DNA from 2 places in the Pseudoalteromonas sp. APM04 genome. Region 2 is predicted to be linked to the other one. Evidence: predicted binding sites of a transcription regulator. Region 2 holds the regulator's gene; the other holds the start of a gene.
What was found. Region 2 encodes FliA, which starts transcription of late flagellar genes. Its sites were predicted from a motif close to CTAAAGNTNNNNNNNNNNNNGCCGATA; they were not measured.
Positions count from the first base shown of each region.

Region 1 (7,319 bases), 1.5 Mb from region 2:
TAATTGGAGCAAATAATGAAAAAATTAATTTTAGCTAGTGCACTTTCATTGTGCTCAATTAATACTTTTGCAGAAGTTGCGGTAATAGTTAACGCTGGTAACGCAAATGCTTTAGATGCAGATACAATTAAAAAGATATACCTTGGTAAAGCCAAGTCATTTGGTGATGGTACTAAAGTAAATCCAGTAAACCAAGATGGAACCGCTGCAGCAGATGAGTTTAACGATAAAGTTGTAGGTAAATCTGGCAGTCAGCTTAATGCTTACTGGTCTAAACTTGTATTTACAGGTAAAGGTACACCACCAGAGAAGTTAGGCTCAGATCAAGCTGTCATAGATTTTGTAGCAGCTAATGCTGATGCTATCGGCTATGTAGATAGCGCAAAAGTGAGTGGCAACGTAAAAGTAGTTGCGACCTTTTAACCGTTTAAATCGGTAAATTAAAAAACCACCAAATGGTGGTTTTTTTGTGCCTGTAAAAAGTTATATCAATTAGCTTAATTAACTAAGCTGTTAAAAATATGGGAAACGCGTTAATAAGCAAGGTAAAAGTTTGTTATCCAATTCATCAATGTAAATAGTACAGTTAGCGTCCAGTCTTGCACTTTAAAATGCTCTGTTATTGCAGGTCGGTAATACCTACTAGCCTACAAAACAAAAAAGCCTCCACTTGGAGGCTCTATTGGTGTAAATTTTACGTATATTACTCAATTCTAAATTTGGCTGTTGCATCTAGCAGGTTATCTGATAAGTAATGTAGATTTTTAGCTACATCTCTTACAGCTAGTAATGAATCCATGGTATCTTCAAAAGAAACATGCATATTAGAAACATTTTCTACAACCATGGCTGCAACCGATGTTTGCTCTTCTGTCGCTGCTGCAATCTGAGAGTTCATACCGTTTATTTCTAACATTTGCTCTGCTATTTTTTCTATTGATATACCTGTTTTTTCAGCCGCTGTTGCATTATCTGTAGCCATATCACGAGCAGAAGTCATGGCAGTAACCGAGTCATTAGCAGCCGTTGTCAGTGCTCCTAACAACTCTCTAATCTCATTTGTAGAATGAGCGGTACGTGATGCAAGCTCTCGTACTTCATCAGCTACTACCGCAAACCCACGACCATGTTCGCCAGCGCGTGCTGCCTCAATAGCTGCGTTTAGAGCAAGTAAGTTGGTTTGATCAGCAATTGAAGTAATTACATTCAATATTTGCGATACGTTTTTTGTGTCGTCCGCAAGTTTATTAATTGTTGTTGCCGCTTGGTTAATTTCATCACTCAATGTACGAGACGCATTTACTGACATTTGTACTTGTGTACGGCTTTGTTCTACTTCTTTTTCTGCTGTTTCAGCGGCGTGTGATGCATTTGCTGCAGATTGAGAAATATCACCCACACTTTGCTTCATCTCTTCCATTGATTGCTTAACAATTTCAGCATCTGTTGTTTGTTTAGTTGTTGCACGCTCTGCCTGCTCCATACCTTGTACTAATCGGGTAGAGTTTTCCATTAGAGGTTCACATACAGCAATTACTTCAAGTACGGTTTCTTTTAACAGCGCAATAAAAGAATTAAAGTTGATAGAAACTTGGCCAATTTCATCTTTAGAATTCACGGTTAACTGGGTACTCAAAGACCCTTTACCATTCGCTAATAAACTTAAATTATTTGCTGCATCACTTGCTGAAGAGCCAATATTCTTTGCTATCCATATAGCCATAAATAAAAGCAGCAATAAAGACACGATGGACACAGCAAGCATTAAAGTAAGTGCATTATCAGAACGCGTGTTAGTGCTTTCAACTAATTCAAAAAAACGATTATCAGCTTTTTGTTGCGCTGCTTTAAAGCTCTCTAAAACAGAACCATAAAGACTTGTTTTTAACTGGGCTTGCTGCTGGATTTTACTAAAGTCGGCAGTGCCATTTACCATTCCATTAGCAATGGTTGCTGAGATTTTTTCGTAGTCGGCTAATTCTTTCACTACATCATTACTAATGTAGCCATTACTTATCTGCTTAATTAGATTTATATTTGATTCAATTGTTTTGTAAGTGTCATCAGCTTTGGTTATTAAGTCTTGTTCACCAAATGTCACTGCTTGCGTGTAAAGCTCATCGAGTTTTTCTAACAGCCCTACATTCGCTGATGTTAACTTTACAACTTTATATGAAGAATTCCCCATTTCATCTAAAGAAGCCCTATTATCATCTATGGCAAGAAAATTAATTAATACCATAATTATAAAAGCAACAACTGCAATACATGTTATTGCATGTATTTTTTTAGTTATGCTTAGGTTTTGAAAAGAGAAGCCTGAAGCCATACTATTTACCTTTTTGAGTTATCTAAATATATTATCGGCTCAATACTGATAAGTGTGAGTTAAATTTGTAAAATTTCTAGTTTTTTTTTCATTTTAATCATTAATTAAGCCAAAAACTAAAATTAACACAAAAAAATAAACATTATTGGGTACGCGATGTGTTTTCTGTTAAAAAGATCATCAAAAAATCTAAATTATTGTTATAACACAAACGTTTTAAGTGCAAAAAACAATCAAAACAAATTTTAGAAATAAAAAAACCAGTAACATTACTGCTACTGGTTTTAAATTTGGTGCGGATGGGGGGACTTGAACCCCCACGCCCTAAAGCACTACCCCCTCAAGGTAGCGTGTCTACCAATTCCACCACATCCGCATTTTAAATTTTTGTTCGCTTTTTTTATTTGTTTGAGGTTAACAAATAGCTGAACGTTAAACTGTATTAGTTTGGTACGTCTGAGTTACTTTCTTCGTTAGAAGTAACAGGAACATCTTCTTCAACAGGTACTACTGTTTCTAGTGCAGGCGCTGCTTCTAGGTTTTCCCATTCATCAGTCTGTTTTATTTGACCGGCTGTTAAGTTACCTAAAACTATACTTAGCACAAAAAAGACTGTAGCTAGGCTTGTTGTTGTCTTTGTCATAAAGTTACCAGCACCTGAAGAACCAAATACAGTTCCAGAAGCGCCTGCACCAAATGAAGACCCCATATCAGCACCTTTACCTTGTTGGATTAAAACCATACCAACTAAAGCTAAAGCTACAACTAAATAAACTACTAATAAAATTTCGTACATCTTATACGGTCCCTTTTGCACTATTACAGATAGCAACAAAAGATGCTGCTTTTAGACTAGCACCTCCAATAAGGCCACCGTCAATATCTGGTTGTGCAAATAATAATTCGCTATTTTTTTCGTTAACGCTTCCACCATATAAGATGGTAAGCCCTTGTGCTAAATTACTGTCTAAAGACGCAATTTTGTCACGGATAAATTTGTGAACAGCTTGTGCCTGTTCTGGCGATGCAGTCTTACCTGTGCCTATGGCCCAAACGGGCTCGTATGCTATCACAGAATCTTTCAGCGCTGCTACACCTAATTTTTTAATTACCGCATCTATTTGAGCAGCAACTACATGTTCTGTTTGTCCACTTTCTTGCTCTGCTTCACTTTCGCCAACACAAAGAACGGGTATTAAACCAGCCGATTGAGCTCTAGCAAATTTATCAGCAATAACATCGCTGCCTTCGTTATAAATACTACGACGTTCTGAATGGCCAACTAGCGCATAATTTACGCCAAGATCTTTCAGTAGTTGTGCATCAACTTCACCAGTAAAAGCGCCTGGCGTGTTTTCAGATACAGTTTGAGCACCTGTTATGACACCGCTTGCAATCATTGCTGAAACAAGTGGGAATGGAGGAAATAAAATAACATCTATTTCTGGTGATTTAATACTATTTATAGCATCCGACATATCTTTGACTAGCTCTATTGAGCCATTCATTTTCCAATTGCCAGCGACCATTGCCTTACGTATTGCCATTTTCCACTCCACATTAGAAAGCGGGCGAGATATTAACTTTTATCGCCCGAAGTTACAAGAGGTTATTGTTATCAATCAGGTTGTTTGCTCATAGATTCGACAATCTCTGCAATCTTACGTGCACTGTCTAATACTATTTTTTCTTGCTCTGCTTCAACCATAACACGAACGACAGGTTCAGTACCTGATTTACGAAGTAAAACGCGACCTTTATTACCTAAGCTTTTTTCTACCTCTTCTACAGCCGCAAGCACTTTTGGCGCCGTTGTAGGATCGGTACCCGGTGTATAACGCACGTTAATCATTTTCATTGGGTATTTTGTAAACCCGGCGCCTAAATCTTGAAGCGTTCTATTTTGTGCAACCATAGCAGCCAGCACTTGCAAGCTTGATATAATACCATCACCCGTTGAAATTAAGTCTAGGTTGAGTACATGGCCTGAACTCTCTCCACCAATTTTCCAGCCTTTTTGCTGAAGTAATTCCATTACATAGCGATCGCCAACTTTGCTTCTAGCAAACTCAATGCCTTTTGCTTTTAGTGCATTTTCAAGACCCATATTTGACATAACAGTACCAACAACACCGCCACCTAAAATATGATCGTTCGCTGCCTGACAAGCAATTATATAAACTAAATCGTCACCATCAAATACACGGCCATTATGGTCAACCATCATTACACGGTCGCCGTCACCATCATAAGCTATGCCTACATCGGCTTTATGTTCAAGTACTTTGCGTTTTAACGTGTCTACATGAGTTGCACCGCATTCATGGTTTATATTTACACCATTTGGCTCACATGCATGCGTAATTACGTCAGCGCCGAGCTCACGCATGACTGATGGGGCAATATGATATGTTGCGCCGTTAGCGCAATCTACAACCACTTTTAATCCCTCTAAAGACAGCCCTTGTGGAAACTGACTCTTACAAAACTCAATATAACGTCCATCTGCACTTGCCAAGCGTGTTGCTTTACCTAACTTATCTGAGGCCACACAGGTCATTTGCTCATCAAGCATTGCCTCTATTTCGAGCTCTACAGCATCATCAAGTTTTAAACCTTGACCATTAAAAAATTTGATACCGTTGTCGTAATATGGATTATGTGATGCGCTTATTACAATACCGGCTTCAGCCCTAAATGTTTGTGCTAAATAAGCAACAGCCGGCGTAGGCATTGGGCCAAGCAGAACAACATCAATACCGGCGGCTATTAAGCCTGCTTCAAGGGCTGTTTCAAGCATGTAACCAGAAATACGCGTGTCTTTACCAATAATAACTTTTTTTGTTCCACCTTTTGATAGCACACGTCCTGCAGCCCAACCCAGCTTCATTGCAAATTCAGGGTTGATTGGCGCTGTTCCCACTAAACCACGTACGCCATCTGTGCCAAAATACTTTCTTTGTTTCATTCTATTATTCCTTTTATACACGCTTGGTAAACACCAAGTACATCTGCAGTTTCTTTTACGTCGTGAACACGAATTATTTTTGCACCATTTTGTGCGGCAATAAGTGCGCCAGCTAAACTACCGGCCATTCGTTCGCTTGTGTCTCTGTTTAACAGGTTACCTATCATCGACTTGCGAGAAAGCCCCGCTAATAACGGCAAGCCTAATTTATTAAAGTCATTAAACTTGGTTAAAATTTCGTAATTATGGCTTAATGTTTTTCCAAATCCAAAGCCTGGGTCAAGAATAAGCTGCTGAGCTTTTATTCCCATTACCTCACAGGCACTAACGCGACGTTTAAAAAATTCATTAATATCGCCCATTAAATCATTATATTGTGGAGATGTTTGCATACTTCGGGGCTGCCCCTGCATGTGCATTAGGCAAATTGCGATGTTTTCAAATTGTGCAACAACATTCAGTGCGTCAGGCTCTTGTAATGCGCGAACATCATTTACCATATCTGCACCAGCTAAAATAGCTTGCCTCATCACCTCAGCTTTACTCGTATCGACAGAAATAACACAATCACTCTGAGCACGTATAGCTCTTATTATTGGAACCACTCGTTCAAGCTCATCATCAAGGCTAACTGCCTGAGCACCAGGTCGAGTAGACTCACCACCAATATCTATTATTTTTGCGCCATCAGTTAATAGCTGTAATGCACGCTGCACAGCGATGCTGGGCTCTATAAATTTACCACCATCTGAAAATGAATCTGGGGTTACATTTAATATACCCATAATCACAGGCTCAATTAAATTTAGTTCTCGACCATTTGGTAAATTAATAATGTTGTTCATAATGAGCCTTGTTTGCTTTTCAGAATTCAAACAAATCTAACTAAAAATTTGAGCGAAATTGAAACCGATACAAAAAAGCCCCGAAGTACGGGGCTTTTTGAGTATTTTAACGATTATTCAGCTTTGTCATCAACATTTGTTTCATCTTTTTTAGATGATTCTGTTGTTGATTGGCTTTCATCACTAACAGATTCCTTTACAGAATCTGTTTGTGGTGCTTTTGGCTCATGACGGTCATGAGCATCGCGTGGCTCTCGCACTGGCTGGCGCGCCATTAAGTCGTCAATTTGCTTAGCGTCAATCGTTTCATATTTCATTAACGCGTCTTTCATTGAATGAAGAATATCAATATTCTCTTTCAATATTTTTTCGGCACGCTCGTAGTTTCTATCTGAAAATAAACGAACCTCCGCATCAATTACTTTAGCTGTATCATCCGACATGTTAGATGCACGACTACCGCCACCACCCATGTACATTTCGTTTTGATCTTCGGCGTAAAGTAGTGGTCCAAGTTTTTCACTTAACCCCCAATGTGTAACCATTTTACGTGCTATGTCTGTTGCACGTTCAATATCGTTACTCGCACCGGTAGTCACTTTGTCGGCACCGTAAATAAGTGCTTCAGCGATTCGGCCACCATAAAGGCTAGAAATCATTGATTCTAAAAGCTCTTTAGAATGGCTAACACGATCTTGCTCTGGTAAATACATAGTCACACCTAGCGCACGGCCACGTGGAATGATAGATACTTTATAAACAGGGTCATGCTCTGGCACCATGCGTCCAACAATTGCATGGCCGGCTTCGTGGTATGCCGTCATTTCTTTCTCTTGCTCGCTCATCACCATGGTCTTGCGCTCTGCGCCCATCATGATTTTGTCTTTAGCAGCATCAAACTCAGCCATGTTTACAACACGTTTGTTACCACGTGCGGCGTAAAGTGCGGCTTCGTTGACTAAGTTAGCTAAATCAGCACCCGAAAAACCTGGGGTGCCGCGTGCGATTACAGCTGCATCAACGTTGTCACCTAATGGTACTTTACGCATGTGCACTTTAATAATCTGTTCGCGGCCGCGTATATCAGGTAAACCAACTTCTACTTGACGGTCAAAACGACCAGGACGAAGTAATGCCGGGTCTAATACGTCTGGGCGGTTAGTCGCAGCAATAACAA
Region 1 covers NZ_CP094441.1:2,420,525-2,427,843, forward strand. Annotated here, with positions in the region: gene MTP24_RS11190 (porin) at 1-3, shown strand, start outside; gene MTP24_RS11195 (phosphate ABC transporter substrate-binding protein) at 16-423, shown strand; gene MTP24_RS11200 (HAMP domain-containing methyl-accepting chemotaxis protein) at 704-2,329, opposite strand; tRNA gene MTP24_RS11205 (tRNA-Leu) at 2,621-2,705, opposite strand; gene secG (preprotein translocase subunit SecG) at 2,772-3,125, opposite strand; gene tpiA (triose-phosphate isomerase) at 3,127-3,876, opposite strand; gene glmM (phosphoglucosamine mutase) at 3,948-5,297, opposite strand; gene folP (dihydropteroate synthase) at 5,294-6,142, opposite strand; gene ftsH (ATP-dependent zinc metalloprotease FtsH) at 6,256-7,319, opposite strand, start outside.
Region 1: MTP24_RS11200 (HAMP domain-containing methyl-accepting chemotaxis protein) is a predicted target of FliA. The motif match lies at 2,362-2,388, and genes of this name have one in related genera.

Region 2 (7,319 bases):
TAAACCTAGTTTATGAAGGGTTTCAAGAAGTTCGGGATCAGCGGGTTCTGGTTTGTCACGATTTTGAATGGTAGCAAACATCTCGTTAATCGTATCGAGAGCTTGTAAAATTACGTCCATCAACTCCGAATTAACCGTTCGTACGCCTTGCCTAAGCAGGTCGAACACATTCTCTGCGCCATGACATGCGTCAACGAGCTCGGTCATAGCTAAAAACCCAGCACCACCTTTTACAGTGTGAAACCCTCTAAATATGGCATTGAGTAATTCGGTGTCCTCTGGATTGTTTTCCAGCTCAACTAACTGTTCAGATAAAAGCTCTAGGATTTCTCCTGCCTCTACAAGAAAGTCTTGTAAAATATCTTCATCGACTTCAAACATGCAGTTACTCTCCTCTTAGAAGCCCAAACTTGATAAAAGATCATCGACTTCATCTTGATCAGATACAACATCATTACGTGATTCTTTATCAATAATAGGGCCTTCTGGACCTGCTAAAGTTTGTTCGTCTAATGGTTCATTTGTTTTTTGTTGTTCTATTTTTTCGGCTTTACTTTCGCTTTGATCAGCGAAGGCTGTCAAAAGATGAATTAAGCTTTCTTCAACTTCTCTAACAAGCTCAATAACTCGGCGAATAACTTGTCCGGTTAAATCTTGATAGTCTTGTGCCATAAGTACATTAGTCATCAAACTTTGCAGCTCATCGGTTTTATGATGAGAATTGTTCATAAACTTATCAATGCTGTGGCATAACGATTTAAACTCCCCTAACTCAATCTCTCGATTCATTAGGCGATCCCATGTCGGTTTGATATGAGATATTTCGTCTGCCAACTGTTGAGCAATTGGTAGGCTAGCCTCAACAGCATCCATTGTTTTATTCGCGGCATTTTCTGTCATTTCTATAACATAATTGAGCCGTTTTTTTGCATCTGGAATAGCATCGGTAGTTAAGTCAGATAAGCGAGTGTCTAGCTCAAAGCTTTTTAAAGCTTCATGCAATTGACGGGTTAACTTTCCAACCTCAGCAAATATTTCAGATTGCTCCTTAGAAGCGGTATCTAAAATTAACTGATTGGCTTTGTCTTGCTCACCGTTTTCTAGAAAAACAACGAGCTGACGAGCTTGTTCTAAAGTTATTTGAGGCGCAGCAAGTGCTGACATAAGCCTCTCCCCCTATCATTAGCCTAAACGTTCAAATACTTTTTCTAATTTAGTTTTGAGTGTTCCAGCAGTAAATGGCTTAACGATATAACCATTAACACCTGCCTGTGCTGCCGCTATAATTTGTTCTTTTTTAGCTTCAGCCGTTACCATCAATACTGGAATGTGTTTAAGCTTATCATCCGCACGTATTGCTCTTAGTAGGTCTATACCCTGCATTCCTGGCATATTCCAATCGGTAACAACAAAATCAAATACTTGATTTTGTAGCATTGGCAAAGCGGTTGACCCATCGTCTGCTTCTTGAACATTAGTGAAACCTAAGTCACGCAACAGATTTTTAATAATACGTCTCATTGTTGAAAAATCGTCAACAACCAGAATTTTCATGTTTTTATCCAAAACATCCCCCAGTGAGGTCTTAACCTTGTTTACTTACTACTAATTTATCCAGTCATTGATTTTAGCTTTAAGCTTAATCATCGCCTGACCATGTATTTGACTTACACGCGATTCACTTACATCGAGTATATGCCCTATTTCTTTTAAATTCATTTCATCGTTATAGTACAAAGACAGCACCATTGCATCACGTTCTGGTAAAGATTTTATTGCACCTAATAGAGACTCGTTAAACCGCTCATTTTTAACATTATTAAACGGTTTGTCTAGCGCTAAATCTTGGCCCACTGGACTGATGGCATCTTCATCAACACCAAGGTCTTCAATACCGAGTACTTTACTTGCATTTACATCGTTTAAGATATGATGGTACTCATTTAACGAAATTTCAAGTTTTTCAGCAACTTCTATATCTGTTGGCTCACGGTTTAAGCTTTTTTCTAAAAAAGCAATTGTTTCGGCCACCAAACGGCTTTTACGATGTACTGAACGGGGTGCCCAATCGCCACGTCGCATCTCGTCAAGCATTGCCCCACGAATACGAATCCCCGCAAAAGTTTCAAAGCTAGCCCCTTTGGTTGCATCAAAACTTTTAGATGCTTCAATCAGACCTATCATTCCTGATTGTATTAAATCGTCCAGCTGCACGCTGGCTGGTAAACGCGCTATAAGATGACATGCCACTTTTTTGACAAGTGATGCATGTTTTTCAACAATCACATTTAAGTTTTGTGCTGATTGATATCCCATAACTTTATTCACCAATGTTGTCATAATTAGCCGTTTACTAGTTTCTCTATGAAAAACTCCAGATGACCTGATGGTTGATTAGGTATTGGCCATTTAACTGCTTTTGTTGCTAACGCTTGAAAAGCAAGTGCCGCCGGCGAATTAGGAAAAAGCTCTACAATAACTTTTTGGCGACGCGTTGCTTTGCGCATATTTTCGTCGTAGGGAACCGTTGCGACCAGGTCCATTGATACATCTAAAAAACGATCGGTCACTTTGGAAAGTTTAGCAAATAACTCTTGCCCTTCACGCATACTACGGACCATATTTGCAACAATTTTAAATTTGTATACACCATGCTCGCGACTCAACACTTTAATGAGCGCGTAAGCATCTGTAATCGATGTGGGCTCGTCGCATACAACAACCATGACGTCTTGTGCCGCGCGAGAAAAACTCAGCACCATGTCTGAAATACCTGCGGCTGTATCGACAATTAAAATATCAAATTCTGTATTTAATTCACTAAAAGCCCGTATAAGTCCCGCGTGCTCTGAAGGCGATAATTCAACCATACTTTGAGAGCCTGACGTTGCGGGTACAATCTTTATACCTGCGGGGCCTTCAACTAAAATTTCATCAAGTTCACATTCACCAGATAAAACATGTGATAAGTTACGTTCAACACGTAGTCCTAGCATAACGTCACAGTTTGCTAAGCCTAAATCGGCATCAAGAACCAACACTCTGTTACCTTGCTGGCCTAATGCAATTGCAGTATTCAGAGAAACATTTGTTTTTCCTACTCCACCTTTACCGCCAGTGACAGCGATAACTTTTACGCCGTTGTTATTGTTTTGACTCATTTTGCGCAGGCCACTTGCTTGATCTAATACTGTGTTAATCATACATCCCTACTGTGCTTGGCGCCACTGCTTGGTGCCTTGAATGTTGTACTTTTGCTCTTTTTAAATAGAGTTGCTCAGCCTTTTTAACTAGTTTTTCAGCATTTGCAACTCGAATATCTTCTGGTACTCGTTGACCGTTAGTAAGATACCCTATTGGAAGGCGATTTTGAATCGCTATACTAATAATCTCACCTAAACTTAAAGATTCGTCTAATTTGGTGAATATACAACCACTTAACTGCACTTTTTTAAAGTGCCTAACGGTTTCTTGCAACACATGTATTTGCGATGTTGCGCTGAGCACTAAATAACTGCGAATATCAACACGCTGATTACGCATTAGCGTATTAAGTTGCTCTGTTAAGCGCAAGTCGCGTTGGCTCATACCCGCAGTATCAATTAATACTAGTCGTTTATTTCGTAAATGATATAAAACTTCAGCTAATTCATTAGCATCTTTAACTTGCTTTACACCACAACCTATAATTCGGCCATAAGTGGCGAGTTGCTCATAAGCACCAATTCTGTATGTGTCTGTTGTGATTAAAGCGACTTTGTCTGCACCGTATTTTTGTGCGCCAAGCGCAGCTAATTTAGCAACGGTTGTTGTTTTGCCAACACCCGTTGGGCCGACTAAGGCGTATACACCGCCTTGACGTAAAATCTCGTTGTTGGTTGTCTGCATCTGATCTTCAACCATTGTTAAAAGTGCTTTCCAACCTTGCTGGCGAGATACATCGTCAGGTACAAAGCACGCCATTTGCTCAGCAACATCTTTATCTATTCCCATACCGACTAAACGATCAATCATGCATGCACGAGTAGGATCGCGTCTTGCCATGTCTTGTTGCATAAGCCCTGACACTTGATGTTCTAACAATTGACGAATGGCATTCATTTCGTCACGCATTGACGAAATTTGCTCACTTTCAGTATGCTTAGTTTCTTCGCGAGGTGTCACTGGACTGTCAAGATCATCAAAACCACTTTCTAAATCATCAAATCCAAGGCTGTCTGCTTGTGTTTGCGGACGCGCTGAAGCTTGACGTTCATTAATGAATATAGGACGAGGACGCTGCTCTTGAACTGGCTCTTGGTAGTTGTCTGTAGTATCAATACCTGATTGAGAAAACATAGAAGCCAATTCTGCAGAACGAGGGCGTGGGGCTTGACGCTCTAATAATGCCTGAAGACTATCGGCTACTTTCGCTTGTGGCTCTGGTTTAGCGCGAAGAGGCTCTGGTTTTACAAAATTATGCACTGGCTGTGTTTTTGTTGAGCTTTGTGCTGGAGCGCTAAGTGCTTGCTCTTTTTTAGGGGCTGCTTTGTCATAATCTACTGCTGCTACAATTTCTACACCGTTAGCTAGTTTTTTATTTGACATAATAACCGCATCAACACCTAATTCGTCTTTAACTTCTTTAAGTACTGTGCGCATATCTTTAGCAAAAAAACGTTTTATTTTCATGATTCAACCCCTTTAAAATCTTATTGTTGGCCAACAGAGCTGACTATCTTGATCTGTCTTTCATCTGGTACCTCTTGATAAGACATCACCCTTAAACCCGGGATGGTGTACTTAACAAAACGAGATAACACAGTGCGTAACATTCCCGACGTTAGCAATATTGAAGGTTCACCGGACATTTCTTGATTTTGATGCGCTTCATTTAGTGACACTTGAAGTCGCTCTGCAAGTCCTGGCTCTATACCGGCACCTTCGTCGCCTGCATTTTGTAGTGACTGATGCAACATCTGTTCCAACTCAGGCGCCAAGGTTATGACAGGGATTTCTGAAGACATGCCTACAGCGTCTTGAACGATTAATCGACGTAATGAAATACGTACTGCAGCCGTTAGCACATCAGGGTCTTGGCTACGTGGCCCATACTCAACAAGGGTTTGTACAATTGAGCGCATATCACGAATTGCAACGCCCTCATTAAGTAGATTTTGTAGTACTTTTACTATCACAGTTAACGGTAATACGTCAGGGACTAAACCTTCAACTAAGCGAGGGTGGCTTTTACCTAACATATCTAATAAGTTCTGTACTTCCTCGTGACCTAACAGCAGTGCTGCGCTGTTAGTAAGCAACTGGCTAATGTGTGTAGCCACAACTGTAGCTGAATCTACCACGGTATAGCCAAGCGATTGTGCTTCGTCTTTTTGATCTGGTTTTATCCATACCGCATCAAGCCCAAAAGCAGGGTCTTTAGTTTCAACCCCTTTAATTGGCCCAAATACTTGACCTGGATTTATTGCTAACTCATCACCATGCTTGAGTTCACCTTCACCGGTAGATACCCCCATAAGCGTAATTCTGTATGCATTAGGGTCAAGCTCTAAGTTATCGCGAATATGTACGGGTGGAACTAAAAAACCCAGCTCTTGAGAGAGCTTTTTACGAACACCCTTAATACGATTTAGCAGCTCTCCGCCTTGAGACTGGTCAACCAAAGGAATTAATCTGTAGCCCACTTCTAAGCCAATTACATCTACTTGCTGAACGTCATCCCAGCCAAGTTCTTTCTGCTCTTGCTTGTTGGCAACGCCCGTACCAGCAGTTCCATTTGCAGCAGCCTCGGCTTCTGCTGCAGCCACTTTTAATTTACTTTGTTGAGTGTAGTAAGCTAAATAACCTAATAATGCACCTAGGCTTAAAAATGCTAAATGAGGCATGCCAGGCACTAAGCCCATGGTAATTAAGATGCCAGAGGCTATAAATAAAGATTTTTCGTTGCCAAGTTGTTTCTTAAACTGGTCGCCCATATTGAGAGACTCGTTTTGGCGTGTTACTACAATTGCGGTACCAATTGATAGTAGTAATGAGGGGAGCTGAGCCACCAAGCCATCACCAATCGTAAGGAGTGTGTAAACTTCCATAGCTTGGCCAAAGCTTAAGTCATGCTGGATCATGCCAACAAATAGGCCACCAACAATGTTAATAATTAAAATGACGATACCAGCAATAGCATCACCTTTTACAAACTTACTTGCACCATCCATTGAACCATAAAAATCGGCCTCGCGGGTTACTTCTTCTCGGCGATCGCGCGCTTGCTCGGCACTAATAAACCCTGCGTTTAAATCAGCGTCAATTGCCATTTGCTTACCAGGCATTGCATCAAGTGTAAAACGTGCAGATACCTCAGAAATACGCCCTGCACCTTTAGTGATTACTACAAAGTTAATAATAATCAGAATTAAAAATACCACTAAACCAACAGCATAATTGCCGCCAATCACAACTGAGCCAAAGGCTTCTATTACCTTCCCCGCAGCATCTCCACCATTATGTCCCTCTAAAAGTACAACTCGTGTACTGGCTACGTTGAGTGCTAAACGCATAATTGTGGCGATAAGCAACACGGCCGGAAACATACCAAACTCAACGGGTTTCATGGTGTAAACCGTGACGAGTAGTACCACCAACGCTAACGCAATATTGAATGAAAAAAGGATATCAAGTAAAAATGGCGGTAACGGTAAAATGACCATTCCCAAAGCTGCAAGCACAAGTAAAGGCGTACCTACGCCTTTTGCATATTCTTTTTTATCTGCATTAAGTTGTTGTAATACCGCTTTAAAACTCATAATTCTACAATTTCAAAAAATTGACACTACGTAGAATTAGCAATAACTATTCCAAGTTAATAAAGGAGTAATATTAATACCTGTAGGCATCAGGAATGGGGAGCTTTTTATTAAGCTTAGTCGGGCGTTTTCCGCGACCTTTATTGAAGCGTTTTAGCTGAAAAACATAAGCTAGCACCTGTGCAACGGCAGTAAACAGTTGATCAGGAATTTGTTCTCCTACTTCTGCGGTATGATAAAGCGCTCGAGTAAGCATTGGCGACTCAACAATGGGTACATCATTGCCGTTTGCCACCTTTCGAATTTGCATAGCCAGTTCATCCACGCCTTTAGCAAGCACTATAGGTGCTCCTGCTCGCTCAGTGTCGTATTTAAGAGCAACAGAATAATGCGTTGGGTTGGTAACAACTACATCGGCATCGGGCACGTCTTGCATCATTCTTTTTTGAGACATTTGTCTCTGAGTTTGCCTAATACGCGCTTTTATTTGAGGGTCACCTTCAGAGTTTTTGTACTCAT
Region 2 covers NZ_CP094441.1:944,353-951,671, reverse strand. Annotated here, with positions in the region: gene MTP24_RS04490 (chemotaxis protein CheA) at 1-381, opposite strand, end outside; gene MTP24_RS04485 (protein phosphatase CheZ) at 397-1,164, opposite strand; gene cheY (chemotaxis response regulator CheY) at 1,183-1,566, opposite strand; gene MTP24_RS04475 (RNA polymerase sigma factor FliA) at 1,606-2,316, opposite strand; gene MTP24_RS04470 (MinD/ParA family protein) at 2,343-3,203, opposite strand; gene flhF (flagellar biosynthesis protein FlhF) at 3,196-4,671, opposite strand; gene flhA (flagellar biosynthesis protein FlhA) at 4,692-6,800, opposite strand; gene flhB (flagellar biosynthesis protein FlhB) at 6,874-7,319, opposite strand, start outside.